One region of the Pseudonocardia sp. Ae505_Ps2 genome, then DNA from elsewhere that is predicted to be linked to it. Evidence: riboswitches for the same ligand, from Rfam matches in the RefSeq annotation. Region 1 holds a riboswitch; the other holds the start of a gene.
What was found. A riboswitch is a leader RNA that binds a small molecule or an ion and turns the genes downstream of it on or off. The one in region 1 is predicted to bind guanidine.
Positions count from the first base shown of each region.

Region 1 (9,897 bases):
ACGACCGAGGAACTCCACGACGCCATCCGCGGCTTCCTCAGCATGATCGACCCCGAAACCGGCTACATCCAGGAGTGACCCCAGACAGCGCCTCCGGCGGCCGGGCTCCGCCCGAACCCGGCACCGCTCGGAGATCAGGGGGGGGCGGCGGGGCTGGTGATCTCCTCGCGGCGCACCGAGACGGCAGCCAGCCCGAGGGGTGGGGTGCAAGGCTGGACCCCGTACCTTGCACCCCACCCCTCGGCCCGGCAGGGACGAGCCTGCGCCGCGAGGAGATCACCAGCGGGCCGGGTGCGTGGAGGACAGTGAGGTGTTCTCAGTAGCGGGTTGATCATGTCGTGCGGTCGTACTCGGTGTGGAGTAGTACGAGCGCAGCTGCGGTGATCGCGCCGGTGCGCCAGGGACATAGCGTGACTCGCCGCAACGCGGCGAAGGTGGTCTTGAGCAGGGCGTTTCCGCGTTCGGCCAGAGCACGAAGGGCTGAGTGCAGGGTGTTGACGGTGCGCTGGTTGACCGTCTGCCCGCGGCCGGGGGCGAGTTTGATGGGCACGGTGAGCCGGTCGGCTTCGCCTTCGTAGCCCAGATCGCCCAGCGCGGCGTGGGTGTCGTCGGTGAACGCGGCCAGGCCCTCGAGCAGCCCGGGGTGGGTACGGGCGCAGCGGGTGTCGTGCTCGCGGCCCGGCCGCACGTCGCTGGTCCATAGCGGCCATCCATCAGGTGCGGTGAGGACCTGGATGTTCCCGCCGTGGCGGCGGTGCTTGCCCGACCACCACAGGTCGACCCCGGGGGTGAGGCCGAGCGCGCGGCACCGGTCGGTGGCGATCAGGGTGCCGTCGAGATTCACGTGGGTGTGCCCGGCTGTGCGGGCGGCGAGCAGGGCTCCGTGCAGGCCGGGTGCGGCCGCGGCGAGGACGTCGATGCCTTCGTGCAGGTAACGGTAGGCCGTTGCAGTGCTGATCGCGTTGTCACCGGCCGAACATCGGACCCGGGTAGCATCACAGAACCAGCGGATCACCAGCACTGCCTGGGCGAACGGGGTCAACGCCCGCCGCCGGGTGCCACGTCGACGGCGTTGAAGGACCAGGAGCCGCGCCAGATAGGCCACGGTGCGCTCCCCGATCGGGAGGACAGCGGTGTAGGTGACAGGATCAGACATGCAGGACCTCGGTGACGGTGTCGATCTGTGCTGGACCGAACCGATCTACCGGGGTCCTGCCCCGTTCCCGCTCATCTCACCACCCTCGGCGTGTCGCCACGACCTGCCACCCCGCTACTGAGAACACCTCATTGCCCGTTACCGGCCACCAGGCACCGCTGTGATGAACACGGGCCGACGTCGGCACGATTCCGCGGCCGCAGGGCCTGACCGCACGGATCGCCTCAGCGGCCGGCCGCGCGCACCAGCCGCAGCTGCCCGATCTCCGCGGCGTTCTTCGCGAGCTCGGTGTTCACCCAGGCCAGCGTGTGACCGACCGTCATCGCCGGATCCCCCTGCCACGGGAACGGGGCCTCCGCGGCCAGGTCGTCGTCGGACAGTCCGTCCAGGACCTGCGTCCACTCGTCACGCAGAGCGCGCATCCAGGTGACGGTGGCGGCGGCGTCACCCGGCCACACCACGTCGGCGCGGTCGGGCGGCGTGCGACCACGCAGATGGTCCGTCGTCACCGACCACCACCAGCCGATGTGCCAGGTGAGCCACGCGATCGTCGGGACGGGGATCGGGTCGGGTTCGGAGTCCGCCCAGTCGGGCCGCCACGTCCCGTCGTCGGACGGGTGCACCGTCCAGCAGACACGCGCCGGCCGCCACAGGGTCTCGTCGTCGTCGAGCCGCTCGAGGTGGTACTCGAACAGGACCCACGTCAGGTCGAACTGCCAGCGCAGGAGCGGAACGCGGGATGCCGACATCGTCCGAGGCTCCCACCGCAGTGACCCGGCCGAAAGGACGATTCCCCGCGGGCGGAACCGGTCTCCGGGCCGATCCGCCCGCGTCGCGCGGTCGCCATGCTGGACGGGTGCACCGACCAGACCTGAGCGCCCCAGCACCCCCGACCTCGACCGACCGGGTCGAGGCCCTCGACGCCCTCCGCGGGCTGGCCCTGTGCGGAATCCTCCCCGTCAACATGATCGCGATCGCCGGGCTGCCGTCCCTTCCGGGCTCCTGGCAGGGCGCGTTGCCCCAGTGGCTCGAGGTCACGGCGCACCAACGCTTCTTCCCGCTGTTCTCGTTCCTGTTCGGACTCAGCACCGCCCTGATCCTGGACGGAGCGGCCGGGCGGACCGCCCGGCCGTGGCTCGTGCTGCTGCGCCGGCTGCTCGCGCTCGGTGTGCTGGGCGCCGCACACCAGCTCCTGCAGCCCGGTGAGGCACTGCTCCCGTACGCGATCGTCGGCCTCGTCGTGCTCCTCCCGGCCTCCTGGCTGCCGCGGCCGGTGATCGCGCTCGGCGGAGCCGTCGCGATCGGCGTGGCGCTCACGTTCACCAGCGGTGGGTTGCTACTCATCCCCGGCCTGTTCCTGCTCGGCCTCGCCGCCGCCCGCTACGGCCTGCACCGCCAGATCGCGGCACCGAACCGGGCCGCGTGGACGGCTGTGCTGGCCGGGGCCGTCGTCGCTGCGGTGCCGTTGCTGAGCATCCAGGTCGACACGATCGAGAACAGCGGCTTCGACCAGGTGTCCTCGACCGCCGGGCTCGTCATGGCCGTCGGCTACGCGAGCGCCCTCGTCCTGCTGACGGCGTCCCCGGTCGGGCCGTGGGTCTCCTCCGTCCTCGCCCCGCTCGGGCGGCTCGCGCTGACGAACTACCTCTCGGCGACACTGCTGGTCCTGCTGCTGACCATGGTCCCGGCGTTCTCCGGCCCGGGCGGCTACCGCGTCCTGCTGCCGTTCGCCGCGGCGATCCTGGTGGTCCAGGTGGTCGCGAGCCGCTGGTGGCTGCGGCGCTTCCGGTACGGGCCGGTGGAGTGGGTGCTGCGCAGCATCTCCTGGTGGACCCCGGTACGGATGACACAGGCCGACGGCGGCCACCCGGACGCGCGGAGCTCCCTCCAGTCGGACGGCCGGGCGTCATGATCGGATGAGCCACGGCTCGGGTGCAGAGCCGTCGCGACGAGGAGGACCGGTGACCGGCGAGGAGCACGTGCGGAGAACGGACCGCCCGTCCGACGGGATGCGGCTGGGGGTGGCCCGGTGACGGTCGCCGGTGTCCTGTTCACCCTGGCCGCGCTGTCGGCGACGTTGTGCGTGGTCGGGGTGCTCGTCGAGCGACGACGGTTCCGCAACGCGCTGCTCGGCGGGACGGCGACGGTCCTGCTCCTGATGGCGGTGTTCGCCCAGCTCCTCCGGCTCGACATCGGCGTCATCGAGCCCGTGACGGTGGTGGTCGCGGCGCTGCTGATCGTGGGCGTGCTCGTGCTGACGGGCTTCCTGCTCGTCAACGGCGTCGTGATGATGCGGCGGGAGGGGCGGCGGCCGGCGAACCTGTTGTCCCTGCTCGCGGGGCTCGCCTGCCTCGCGGTCGTCGTCCTCGTCCCGATCATGGTGCGCGTCGAGAACCGGTTCCTGACGGCGCTGACCTTCGCGGCGCTGCTGCTCGCGGCCTACCTCGGGTTCCTGCTGTGCAGCCTGCTGGCCTACGCCTTCGTCTACGGGCGGCTGGGGGTCCGCCCGGGCGTCGACTTCGTCGTCGTGCTCGGGTCGGGGCTCATCCGCGGTGCGGTGCCGCCGCTGCTCGCCGCCCGTCTGGACCGCGGGGCCGCCCTGTGGGACCAGGAGCGGGAGCGGGGCGGGAACCCGATGCTGGTGACCTCCGGTGGCCGCGGTCCCGACGAGCCGGTCGCCGAGGCCGTCGCGATGGCCGACTACCTGGTCGCCCGCGGCGTGCCGTCGGAGAAGATCCTGCGGGAGGACCGGTCGAGGACGACGCAGGAGAACCTCGAGTTCAGCCGGGCGCTCATGACCGAACGGCTGCCCGACCATCGCTGCGTCATCGTCACCAACGACTTCCATGCGTTCCGGGCCGCGCTCACCGCCCGCCGGGTCGGGGTGAACGGCCAGGTCGTCGGCGCGCCGACCGCCCGCTACTACCGGCCCAGCGCCACCCTGCGCGAGTTCGTCGCGATCCTGGCCGAGCACCCGGTCCTGAACGCCGCGATCTGTCTCGCGCTGGTCGTGCTCGGGGTCGTGGTCGGCCTCGGCCGGTAGCCGCCCTACTGCGACGACCCCGTCGCCGCCACCCCGACGCCGAGACCGATCATCGCGAGCCCACCGGCACCGCCCACCGCCGCGATCCGCCTCGGCGACGACGCGAACCAGTCCCTGGCCGATCCCGCGGCGAGGGCCCACACGCTGTCGAGCACCAGGCCGATGGCGACGAAGAGCGCCCCCAGCAGCAGGATCTGCGTGCCGACCGGCCCACGCACGTCGACGAACTGGGGCAGGAACGCGACGAAGAAGACGACGGACTTCGGGTTCAGCACACCCACCACCAGGCCGTCGACGACGCTGCGGGCCGCGCCGATGCGCCGGCCCTCAGCGGAGCGATGCATCGCGCGGACGACGTCGTGCCGGTGCCGGAACGCCGCGATCCCCAGGTACACGAGGTAGGCGGCCCCCACCAGCTTGAGGACGGTGAACGCGGCAGCGGACTGTGCGACGAGCTGCCCGAGGCCGACGGCCACCGCGACCACCTGCAGGAAGACACCGACGGCGTTGCCGAGGACCGTCGCGAGCGCGGCGGACCGGCCGGCCGCGAGCGCACGACCGACGGTGAACACGACGCTGGGTCCGGGGATGGCGATGACGACCGCCGCGGCGGCGGCGAAGGCGAGCAGTCGATGGTCCACGACGAGAGCCTCCGCCGACCGGCCACCGACGTCGACCCCTTTCCCGATCAGGCTCCCGACGACGCGGGCCCGCCCCCGCCGTCGACGACGCAGAACCGGTTGCCCTCCGGATCCTGCATGATCACGTAGTCGGCGTCGGCGGGCCGGTGGCGCCACGGGACCTCCTGTGCGCCGAGTGCGACCAGGCGCCTGACCTCGGCCTGCTGGTCCTCGGCGTACAGGTCCAGGTGGATGCGCGGCGGCAGGACCCGCTCGGACGGCGCGACGTCGAGCGACACGTTCGGGCCGGGGCGGCCGTCGCGGGGGCGCAGGAGCGCGAAGTCGTCGTCGACGGGGGTGCGCAGCTCGTAGTCCAGGGCCGCGGTCCAGAACCGGATCTGCTCCGCCAGATCGTCGACCCGGATGACGACCGATCCCACGACCAGCATGCCGGCGACCGTAGGCCACAGCGGGCTCCCGGGCAGGATGGCGCGGTGGGTCCGCTCCTGGTGGCCGTGTCGGCCCGTCCTCCCCGACGCCCCGGCGGTCAGCGCAGACGGGCGATCAGCCGGAAGACCCACCACAGCAACGCCGTCACCCCACAGAGGAGACCGACGCCCAACAGCACCGAGCCCAGGATCGGCCACGTGAGGTCCGGACCGGGCGGATCGGGGGCCCCGGGCGGGAGGTAGTACACGTAGGGCTGGGCGTCCGGATCGGGAAGAGCGTACTGGAGCCACGGAGGCAGCATGATCATCCCGCCGGTGAACAGACACAACCCTGCGACGACGGCGAGCAGACGCACCCGGCGAGCGTAGGTCCCGGTCCGACCGGTCACCATCGCTCGACCCGGGCGCGGCGCTCCGCCATCCTGGTACCGGACCGCCCCCCGGCGGCTCCCCGGACGAGACGCGCCGTACCCGGAACGCCAAGACGACGCATCCCCTCCGGAAGGGAGCTCGTCATGGCATGGATCTACCTCGTGGTCTCCGGTGTGCTGGAGACGGTGTGGGCCGCGGCGCTGTCGCAGAGCCGCGGGTTCAGCAGGCTCGGCGCGTCGCTGCTGTTCGCGGGCGCGCTGGCTCTGAGCATGACCGGGCTGGCCCTGGCGTTGCGCGACCTGCCCGTCGGCACCGCGTACGCCGTGTGGGTCGGCATCGGCGCGGTCGGCACCGCGCTCTACGGCATGGCGGCCCTCGGCGAGCCGGCGACGACGGCGCGGCTGCTGTGCCTGCTCGCGATCGTCGCGGGTGTGGTGGGGCTGAAGGTCCTGCACTGACGGGCCTGCACCGACCCGGGAACGACGGCGGGGCCGGCACCCCGTGAGGAGTACCGGCCCCGCCGCCGTGGGAGCCCCTTACTCGAAGGGTCCGTCCTTCAGCAGCCCACCGGCCGGCCCCTCGACGAAGCGGGGGTCGGCCTGCGGGATCTCGGTGTCGGTGCCGTTGACGCCGTCGGGCCGGTTGCTCGACGAGACGGCGTCGGCCGAGTCGAAGAAGCCGTAACCGAGGGTGTCGGTGGTCTCCAGCACCGCGTCCAGGCCCTGGGTCGGGCTCTGCGTGCTGGGGTAGCCGTGCTCGGCGTCGGTGTCCGTGTCGGCCGAGGCGATCCCGGCCAGCGGGAAGGCCACCGCGGCGAGCGCGCCGACGGCGATGAGGGAGCGTCGCATCCGGTTCTGCATCGAATCCGTCCTTCGGTGTGGGGAGCTGGCCGTTCACACTAACGGCCTAGAGTGGTGCGGCGTAGGCACTCGCCGCGGCGGCGTCACATGTTGTCGGCGCCGGCCTTGATCGCCTTCCGGATGCGGTTGTAGGTCCCGCACCGGCAGATGTTGCGGATGTCGTCGAGCGCCTCGTCGTCGATCGAGCGCCCCTCGGCCGAGCAGCGCTTGACCAGGTCGATCGCCGCCATGATCTGGCCGGGCTGGCAGTACCCGCACTGGGCGACGTCGTGGTCGATCCAGGCCTGCTGCATCGGGTGCAGCTTCTCGCCGTCGGCGATCCCCTCGATCGTGGTGATCTCGTCGGACTCCGAGATCGCCCCGACCGGGACCGAGCACGGGTTGAAGGCCTTGCCGTTGATGTGGCTCGTACAGGCCTTGCAGACGTTGATCCCGCAGCCGTACTTCGGCCCGGTCACGCCCAGCAGGTCCCGCAGGACCCAGAGGACCCGGACGTCGTCCTCGACGTCGACGGTGACCTTCTCGCCGTTGACCGTGAAGGTGTGGGAAGGCATGTCAGTCTCCTCAGCGGGCGAAGGCGAGGCCGTTGGTCGGCGACGGCGGCACGGGCGGGATCGTCGGGTAGGGCTCGAACGGCAGCGGCTCGTTGTGCAGGATCGGGAACTGCGTCGGCACCGTGCCGGTGGCGCGCGCGTAGGCGCAGGCGATCGCGCCGCAGGTCGCGGCGACGCCGAACTCGCCGGCACCGCCGGGCTCGGGGGCCTCCGAGTCCTCGATGAGCACGATGTTCATCTCGGGCGGGGTGTTCCACTGCCGGGTGTAGAAGTAGTTGTCCCAGCTCGCCTCGACGAAGTGCCCGTCGACCAGGTGCAGGCCCGCGGTCAGCGTCATCGCGATGCCGTCGTTGATGCCGCCCATCATCTGGGCCTCGAAGCCACGCGGGTTGATGATCAGTCCGCCGTCGACGACATAGGTCACCTTGGTGACACGCGGGCCGGTGCGGGCCGAACGGATCTTCCGGTCGACGGTCTCCGGCCGGCAGTCGAGCTCGACGACCGCGCAGGCGACGCCCTTGTACTCGACGTGCATCGCGATGCCCTGGGCCGTGCCCTTCGGCATCGACTTGCCCCAGTCCGCCTCCTTCGCGGCCCGGTCGACGACGTTCTTCCAGCGGGTGAGCTTCGTGTAGGCCGACCGGAACTCGTACGGGTCCTTGCCCATCTTCGCCGCGACCTGGTCGATCATCAGCTCGCGTGCCGTCGCCGTGTCCGGCGAGTAGATGTTGCGCATGGAGCAGGTGTTGAAGCGCATGTCGACCTCGTTGAGCAGCGAGGTCGCGACGCCCACGTTGTACGGGTTGGTCTGCGTCGTGAGGTAGATGCTCTCCGAGACGGTCAGGTTGCCGCCGGGCGCCTTGTTCGCCGCCGCGGTGATCGCCTCGGACAGGCCCGGGTTGATCTCCGTCGCGACGCTCGTGTGCCGGATCTCGAAGCTGCTGACCGCGTCCCCGCTGACCTGGGCGCGCACCCGGCAGGTGGCCATCGGGTGGGTCCGTCCCTGACGGGAGTCGTCGGCGCGGGTCCAGATGAGCTTGACCGGCTTGCCGAACGCCTTCGAGCACTCGGCGGCCTCCTCCAGACCGTCGAAGAACAGCCGGCGGCCGAACGAGCCACCGCCCTCGGTGACGTGCACCGTCACCGCGTTCTGGGCGATCCCGAGCTTCTTGGCGATCTCGGCCTGCGCGGCGATCGGGGACTTCGACGGCCCCCAGATCTCGGCGGAGCCGTCACGGACGTCGGCGATCGCGCAATTGGTCTCCAGCGCGGAGTTGCTGCGGAAGTAGAAGGTGAAGTCGCCCTCGACGGTCTCACCGAGCGCCTGCGGGACGGCCAGCGGCAGCTCGCCACGGCGCAGCGCCGCCAGCACCGACTCGTCGTTCTCGCCCTCGACGGTTCCGCCGTCCCAGTCGACGTCGAGTGCGTTGACCGCGTCGACGGCCTGGCCGAAGGTCTTCGCCCGCACGGCGACACCGCTCGGGACCTGCTCGACGTCGGTGACGCCGGGCATGCGGCGGACCTCGTCGATGTTGTTGACGCCGAGCGGAGCCGAGTTGAGGTTCGGCCCGCGGCAGATGACGGTCGGGAGGGCGTCGGGGATCTGCAGGTCGGCGAGGAACTTCTTCTTGCCGGTGACGATCGCACGCGCGTCGGACTTGGTCCGGGGGGTGCCGATGACGGTGAACTCCTCGCGGTCCTTGAGGACCACGTCGACCGCCTCGTTCACCGAGCTGGAGGCCAGCTCGGTCAGCTCCCCGAAGGGCAGCTCCTCGCCGTTGGCGCCGGTGATCAGCCCCTGCCGGCTGCGCAGCACGTTGACGTCCTGGCGGAGCTCGTTCGCGGCCGCGTCGAGCAGCCGCTTCTGCGCGAGCGCCGCCGCGACCCGGATCGGGGTGTAGGTGGAGAACGTCGTCGTCGAGCCGCCGGTGAGCTGGTTGAACACCAGCTCCGGGCGGGCGTCGGCCAGGGTCACGATCACCTGGTCCGGGTCCAGGTTCATCTCCTCGGCGATGATCATCTGCGTCGAGGTGATGATGCCCTGGCCGTTGTCCGACCGGGGCAGGGCGAACGAGACGGTGCCGGCGCGGTTGACCTCGATGCGGATGAGGTTCGCGGTCGGGCGCGCGGAGTCACGGATGAGGTCGAGCAGGTCGTAGAGCTCGGCGGGCAGGGGCGGCGACGGGATCGCGGCCGCGTTGGCCTGCGGAACACCGGGGAGCCAGGTCTGGCGTCCGATCTCGGCGGCGACGACCAGCGTGGGGGCGGCGACGAGATAGCCGAGGAACCGCCGGCGGCTGACGTTCTTGCGGTTGTCTCCGGACGCCGGGCGCTCGGGGGCGGTGGCGCTATGAGCGGGCATCGTTGTCCTCTCCGACTGTGCTGCGGTGCACGACCCGGCGGCGACGTCCGGTGCGGGGAGCGGGGACGTCCGCGGGCATTCGGGCGATCAACGACGTGCCTGATTCGACGGTTACGCGTCGGCACGCGCGCCAGATGTCGTGCGAACTCCGCGGGCCGGACTGTTGGACATCCGTTGTTTCGCAGGTCAACGACTTGGCGTTCAGGGTCCCCTTACCCGCAGATGCGGATGACTCGCCGTCACAAAGACCGCAGGATGCGGCTACTCCAGCGAAGGCGATGCCACTCGTCCGAGTGATTCAGTCGACGCCGACCGAACCGAAGGCCGCTGTCTCCCGAAGTGACCGCGCCCGCCGCCCGGACTCCGTGCGGCGGGCGCGTGCCCTCACATGCCGTCGGCGCCGGCCTTGATCGCCTCACGGATACGGCGGTAGGTCCCGCACCGGCAGATGTTGCGGATCCCGTCGAGCGCCTCGTCGTCG
Region 1 covers NZ_MCIP01000001.1:1,824,801-1,834,697, reverse strand. Annotated here, with positions in the region: gene Ae505Ps2_RS08685 (hypothetical protein) at 1-78, shown strand, start outside; gene Ae505Ps2_RS08680 (transposase family protein) at 332-1,156, opposite strand; gene Ae505Ps2_RS08675 (DinB family protein) at 1,381-1,905, opposite strand; gene Ae505Ps2_RS08670 (DUF418 domain-containing protein) at 2,013-3,068, shown strand; gene Ae505Ps2_RS08665 (YdcF family protein) at 3,186-4,199, shown strand; gene Ae505Ps2_RS08660 (LysE family translocator) at 4,205-4,840, opposite strand; gene Ae505Ps2_RS08655 (VOC family protein) at 4,888-5,268, opposite strand; gene Ae505Ps2_RS08650 (hypothetical protein) at 5,367-5,624, opposite strand; guanidine-III (ykkC-III) riboswitch at 5,697-5,762, shown strand; gene Ae505Ps2_RS08645 (multidrug efflux SMR transporter) at 5,784-6,098, shown strand; gene Ae505Ps2_RS08640 (hypothetical protein) at 6,177-6,488, opposite strand; gene Ae505Ps2_RS08635 ((2Fe-2S)-binding protein) at 6,584-7,054, opposite strand; gene Ae505Ps2_RS08630 (molybdopterin cofactor-binding domain-containing protein) at 7,065-9,416, opposite strand; gene Ae505Ps2_RS08625 ((2Fe-2S)-binding protein) at 9,801-9,897, opposite strand, start outside.

Region 2 (6,865 bases), on a different contig from region 1:
CCAGCCGTTCTTCCGCTCGAGCCCCGCGAGCAGGCCTCGCAGGTAGGTTCCGACCCGCCGGCGCGGCTCGACCCTGCGGAAACGGCCAGAGATCAGCTCCACCACCGCGTCCAACGAGGCCACCCACCCGGCAAGATCAACCACGCGGTGATCATCACCGCCGAACGGCCGTCAGCCTCTCACCACACGCCGAACTGCCGTTGCAGTATTAGGCGTTTTCCTAAGGAAAACGCCCGGCCCGGCTCGGTGTGCTCGGCTGCTGGGTGTGGTCGGTGGTGACGCCGTCGGCTCGTCGGGCCAGTGGCGCACAGCGATGGGCGCGTCGCGCGTACCCGTTGTCGGCGTCGCTGACTATCCTCGAGCGGGGATTCCCGTGCTGGGCGATGACGGAAGGTGGGGGCATGGGGGATGAGCTGATGCAGATCGGTCAGGTGTCGACGCGCATCGGCCTGTCGCTACGCACCATCCGTCACTGGGACGAAGTGGGACTGGTGACTCCCTCGGCACGGTCGGCGGGAGGCTTCCGGCTCTACACCGAGGCCGATGTCGACCGGCTGGCGTTCATCAAGCGGCTCAAGCCACTTGACTTCAGCCTCGACCAGGTCAAGGAACTGCTGGCGACGGTCGACGAGCGCGGGCAACGCGATGAGCTCGGGTCGGAGCGCCTCGAGGATCTGCTCGGTTGCCTGGCAATGTTCCGGGCAGCCACGGACAGTCGGCTCGACGCCCTGCGCCTCCAGGTCGACAGCCTCGAGTCATTGTCGCGTGATCTGAAGAACCTCGACGCCTCCACCCGGTCGAGTAGCACCTCGCACGCCCCTTGACCTGTGCGGACGTACCGGTCATAGCGACGTCTCGGGGGCTGACGCAGAGCGAGATCGCCGCCGAAGGCCGAGGCTGGCGTTCGCATATGCTGTCGTCCTCTGGATCCCTACGGAGTTTCACCACGTGATCGCGACCGACCTCACACCGCCAGTCGGCAGACTACCCGCCCTGCTTTCGGGCGGATCTGAGCTTGAGCTTTAAGCTCTGAGGTCGTCGGCGTGCTGTCGCTGTGACCCCGGGTGATCATTGGTGCAGCCCTTGGTTGATCATGCTTCTGTCGAAGGAAGAAGATCAACACAAGGGCTGCGGTGGGTAGTGTGCACGCTCAAGCTCAGGTGGCGGCGTTCGGGGAACTGGCCCGGTTCCGTCACGAGTTCTACACGTCGTTGACCTCGCGATCTGATGTGCCGGATCCCTTGGTGAATTTGAGTCCCACGATGCATCCGATCAGGATGGTGAGCACAGCGGCTTTGGCGGGTGTGAACTGCTCGTCGCCCGTTAGCATGGCGTACGCTACGGTCAGTACCGCGCCGATCCCGATCCACACCGAGTAGGCGACGCTGACCGGGATGCTACGCATCGCGAGCGCGAGGCCGACCATGCTCAATCCCAGGAACACGAGGAACACGACGGTGGGGATGGGCCTGCTCAGTCCGGCGGACATGCCGAGCGCTGTCGCCCACACGGCCTCGAACACCGCACTGACGATGAGGATCAGCCAACTCATCAGGAAACCACCTTGAGCGCCGCCACGCTGCCGACCAGACCGGCGAGCAGGATGATCTTCAGCGGGGTCGCCTTCTCCTTGCCGCTGCTGATCGCCCACCCGGCGGTCAGCACAGCGCCGACACCGACCCAGACAGCGTAGGAGGTGCCGGTGGGCAGGCTCTGCATCGCGATTGCGAGCCCGGCCATGCTGAAGACGAGAGCGACCGTGAACACGATCGTCGGTCCGCGGCGTTTGAAGCCGTCGGAGGCGGCCAGCGCTGTCGCCCATACTGCCTCCAGGACACCGGAGGCGATCAGGATGCTCCATGCCACGATAAACTCCAGAGGCCAGTCTTGTCGCTGCGCGGGTACTGGCCGACCTCGTCCGCAAGGCCACTGAGGCCCTCGGTACGCAAACCTACCAAGGAACTCCGGATCCATGGCAGGCGGCGGCGAGCTATGAACCGTCCTGGGTCTGCGAGAGGCTGAGGTTCAGGCCACCGCACCCTGTTGGGCGATGGATGTAGCGTACACCATTTCTCGTTCGATCGGCGACATATAGTCAATGGAGGAGTGGAGCCTCACACTGTTGTACCAGTGAACCCACTCCGCGGTCTCTCGCTCCACTTCGCGAAGACCGATCCAGTTCCGAGAATGAGCATGCGGAACGATGAGCTCTGACTTGTACAGGCCGATCGTGGACTCCATCAGCGCGTTGTCCAGCGCGTCACCGACGGTGCCGATCGAGCCGGCGATACCAGCCTCGGCGAGTTGCTCGGTGAACGCCAGAGACGTATATTGGGACCCGGCATCCGAATGATGAATAAGACCCTCGGAGGTGAACTCGCTGATCGCCCGTTGGCGAGTGGACAACGCCTGCGCCAAGGCCCCGGAGACGAGATCGGTGGTCTTGCTCATCGACGCCTTCCATCCGAGGATTCTGCGGGAGTGGACGTCGGTCACGAACGACACGTAGCAGAACCCGGAGGCGGTCCACACATACGTGAAATCCGCGACCCACAGCGCATCCGGTCGAGTCGGCGCCGCCCACGCCCGCTTGACCAGGTCAGGATGGCGGGCTGCGCGCTGATCACGGGTCGTCGTGGCCGTGTGGTGGACCCCGCGGCGCACGCCCTGGATCCCGGCGACACGCATCAATCACCCCCATCTGGTCCCGCCCGACCCGGAGCCCTTCCCGCCGCGCCGCACGCCACATCTTCCGCACCCCGTACACACACCTGGGCGAATTCAGGCGGTTGAAGCATCTAGCTCAACGAGTTCGGCGAATATCTCGGAGGGCTTCTTCCAGTTGTGGATTTTACGGGGTCGGTCGTTGATGTCGCAAGCCACCATCGCCAGGTATTTCGGGTCCGAGGTGATGTCCGTGCCTTTCGGGAAGTACTCGCGGACGATGCGGTTGAGGTTCTCGTTGCTGCCGCGTTCCCACGGCGAGTGTGGGTGGGCGAGGTACACCGGCATCGAGCCCTTGGTGACGGTGGCGTGGCCGGCCATCTCGGCACCGCAGTCCCAGGTCAGTGAGGCCCGCATGTGCGCGGGCAGACCGCTGGTGGCGGCGATGACCCCACGGCCGACGGTGAGCGCGGCGCGGCCGGTCAGGGGCACGAGGACCAGGAACCGGGAGGTGCGCTCGACCAGCGTGGCGACGGCGGTCTTGCCGTTCTTGCCGATGACCAGGTCACCCTCCCAGTGGCCGGGCACGGCGCGCCCCTGGGCGTCGGCGGGGCGGGCGTCGATGTAGGTCGGGTCCTTGATCCGCGGGGCCGGTGGGGGCTTGGCGCCGCCTCGTCGGGCGGTGCGCCCGGACCGTAGCGCGAGCAGCTCGCGGGCCAGCGTGGACACCGGGGTGGCATAGATCCACTGGTAGATCGCCTCGTGAGACACCCGACAAGCCTCGTCATCGGGGTGCTCGGTCGGCAACCGGCCCGCGATCGAGGCCGGTGACCAGCCACCACGCAACAGAGCATGCACGATCCCGCGCAACCGCGGGTGACGGTCCACCGCGAACTGCTTCGGCCGCTCCCGCGCCGCCAGGGCCCGTTCCTGCGCTGCCGCGGCCCGGTACTCGTAGCGTCCGCCGTGACGACGGACCTCACGAGAGATCACCGACCGATCACGACCCACCACCGAGGCGATCTGCTTGTAGGACAAGCCCTCCGCGAGACCCCTCGAGATCTCCTCCCGATCCGACAACATCAACATCTCACGCACGGAACATCCTGTCCCGCCGAACAACCAAGATCAAGTGCTACGACCGGCTGAACTCACCGAACGCTACGGATGGGACGTCACCTATACTCTACTTGTAGTCGCCGCAGTAATCACCGCGGCCCTATTCCTTCTAGCAGACAGGACCGAGAACGCGCAATCCGACTGACCGCACCGTCGCACCGAGCCCAGGACACCGAGCGGCCAGCCTAGATGGCATGGAGTCCTGTAAAGAAATGAGGACTGAGTAGTGAGTCTTTTTGATCCGATGGGTCAAGGCGAGAGGTCGGAGAGTCGCGGAGAAGGTTCGGGGCTACTGCGAAGTGATGATCAGGATACGGTTACATTGCGAACTCGGGAGCGTCTCTTAAGAGTCATTAGTGGCCGCTCGAGGCGATTCCGAGTTGTCGCAGTATCGACCGGGTCGATATTATTTATCTTGCTTTCAGTGACAGGACTTCTGGTCATGACAGAAGAAGGTAGAGTCACCGTAGAGGGAAAGGTCGTGGGATTGATGACATCGCCTTCTCGGAAGGTTGTGGACGGCTTCTTCCCTCTCTCTTCCGGTGGCTGCGCAGGGTCTGGAGAATTCAAAGGAGTGCGGGCGGGAGGACTGATTTCCGTGCTGAACTCGAAGAGGCAATTGATAGGCTCCGGGCAACTAAGCGACTCTATCATTGTGGGGAGTTCGTGTCAATTTAGCTTTAAGGTTGATGGCGTTTTGAAAAACAAGGTCTATCGAGTTAGCGTTGCCGGTCGCATGCCGTTGTCCTGGACTGCGGCGGAAGTTGGATCTCCTGGGGGGATTCGAATAGTTCTTGGAGTGTAGCTGGGGCGCAGCCAGGGCCCCGGCAAAGTCGTCAGATGATCTTGTAGGTGGTCAAGGGTCGGTGGGCGTCTCGGGCGTGGTGGCGTAGTCCGGCGGCGATGTTGGTGGTTCCGGTCAGTCGGAGTGCGGCGATCGCGAGGTTGCGCAGGGCGGCCATGACCTGGGGGCCGGCTGCGGTGCGGGTCTGGGAGCGGTCCTCGTCGAAGGAGACGTCCCGGACCCAGTGCAGCCGGTTCTCGATGTTCCAGTGCCCGCGGATCCAGCGGGCCAGCAAGATCGGGTCTGCCTGGAACGCGGTCAGGCTGGTGATCGCGTAGACGGTCACGGTCTTCCACCGTGCGCCCGGACGTAGCGGGCGGCGCCGGCGGATGAGCCGGATGGCCTGGGCGGCGTGTGGGAAGAACTCCCCGCCCCGGTCCGGGCACCGCTGCAGGGAGAGCACGCTGATCGTGCGGGTCTCGACCCGCCCGTGGCCACGGGCCCGCTGCCGGGCGGCCGGCCCGGTCATCTTCCAGGGCAGCGCACGCAGCCGGGCCAGCAGCGTGGGCTGGTTAGCCTTGACCGTCATCAGGTAGTGCCCACCGAGCTCGACTGGGCCGGGTTCTGGCGCGGCTTCGACCGGCTGCACCATCTGCGCGATGCGTCCTGGACCAGCGAGGACAAGCTGCGTGGCAAGGCCCACCAGCAGCTCGGCTCGCTCGGGGGCGGAAATCACTTTGTGGAGCTCTGCCTCGACGGCGACGACCGGGTCTGGCTGATGCTGCACTCCGGGTCGCGGGGGATCGGCAACATCCTGGCCAACCTGCACATCGAGAAGGCCAAGGTGCTGCCGCACAACCAGGAGCTGCCCGACCGCGACCTGGCCGTGTTCCTCGCCGGCACCCCGCAGATGGACGCCTACCGGGCCGACCTGCACTGGGCGCAGGAGTACGCGCGGCTCAACCGGCGGGTGATGATCGAGCTGTGAGGTTCCCCCGCTTTGCCGGAGTGTCTGAACACTGGTTCGATCTTGAGAGCCAGGAAGGAAGGCACTGGTGACTGCACCGAAGAAGTACCCCGATGAGCTGCGTGAACGGGCGGTTCGGCTGTATCGGGAGTCCGACCCTCGCCCGACGTTCCGGACGCTCGCGCAGCAGCTCGGGGTGCATCACGAGGCCCTGCGCAGCTGGGTCCGCCAAGCCGAGGCCGACACCGGCGAGCGCCATGATCGGCCGTCGACCGACATGCTCGCCGAGAACCGCAGGCTGGCGAAGGAAAACGCCGAGCTGCGGCGGGTCAACGAGGTCCTGCGCGCGGCGAGCGCCTATTTCGCCTCCGAGATCGGCCCGACCCGGAGGTGGTCATGAGCTTCGTCGACGCCCATGGCTTCCCCGCCGGTCTCGTACTACGGGTCCTTGGTGTGCCGGTCTCGACCTACTACGACTGGCGCACCCGCCGCGCGAACCCCTCTCAGCGCCACCTCGACGACGCCGTGCTCCTCGAACAGATCGTGAAGATCCGCTCGGTCAGCGAGTTCGCCACCGCCTACGGATCCCCGCGGGTCTGGCTCGAGCTGCGCCGCCAAGGCGTGCACGTCGGCCGCAAGCGCGTCGAGCGGATCATGCGCGAGCACGGCCTGCAGGGCGCCCACCTGCGCCGCGGCTGGAAGGGCGGCTCGACCCGGCAGAACCCCGCCCACCGGCCGGCGCCGGACCTGCTCGAACGCGACTTCACCGCGGCCGCGCCGAACCGGGTGTGGGTGGCCGATCTGACCCGGATCGTCACCGGCGAGGGCGTGTTGTGGATGGCCTCGGTGCGTGACGCGTTCTCCAACCGGGTCGTCGGCTGGGCCACCGACTCCCGTGCGACGACCGCGCTGGTGCTCACCGCGCTCAACCACGCCCTGCGCTCGCGGGACCTGCGCCCCGGCCAGTTGATCTTCCACAGCGACAAGGGAGCCCAGTACACAGCGCTGCGGTTCACCCAGCGCCTGGTCGACGCCGGTGTCGCCCCGTCGACCGGGTCCAACGTCGGACATACGGCGCTCGATGCTGTCGCGGTAGACCATGATCAGCCCGCACCCCAGGCGCGCGCCGGATCCGCCGGCGAGCAATCGTCAAGACCTGTGGATGAAGATCTTTTAGGCGGCTTCGGTGTGGGTGTGGTCGTCGGGTCGTTCAACGAGTCGTCCGGCCTCGAAGACTGCTCCGGCGCGGACGAGCGCGACCAGGTGCGGGCCGTTCACGGCGCGCCAGCGGTCCTGGGCGGCTTCGATGAGTTTGAACGCCATCGCGAGCC
Region 2 covers NZ_MCIP01000002.1:75,782-82,646, forward strand. Annotated here, with positions in the region: partial or broken gene Ae505Ps2_RS28585 (IS701 family transposase) at 1-144, opposite strand, end outside; gene Ae505Ps2_RS28590 (MerR family transcriptional regulator) at 402-824, shown strand; gene Ae505Ps2_RS28595 (multidrug efflux SMR transporter) at 1,202-1,552, opposite strand; gene Ae505Ps2_RS28600 (multidrug efflux SMR transporter) at 1,552-1,866, opposite strand; guanidine-III (ykkC-III) riboswitch at 1,877-1,942, opposite strand; partial or broken gene Ae505Ps2_RS28605 (IS3 family transposase) at 2,026-2,779, opposite strand; gene Ae505Ps2_RS28610 (IS30 family transposase) at 2,782-3,753, opposite strand; gene Ae505Ps2_RS28615 (ISAs1 family transposase) at 4,620-5,156, opposite strand; partial or broken gene Ae505Ps2_RS28620 (RtcB family protein) at 5,190-5,552, shown strand; gene Ae505Ps2_RS28625 (transposase) at 5,623-5,934, shown strand; partial or broken gene Ae505Ps2_RS33845 (IS3 family transposase) at 5,931-6,578, shown strand; partial or broken gene Ae505Ps2_RS28635 (transposase) at 6,708-6,865, opposite strand, start outside.
Region 2: another riboswitch for guanidine. It lies ahead of Ae505Ps2_RS28600 (multidrug efflux SMR transporter); the one in region 1 lies ahead of Ae505Ps2_RS08645 (multidrug efflux SMR transporter).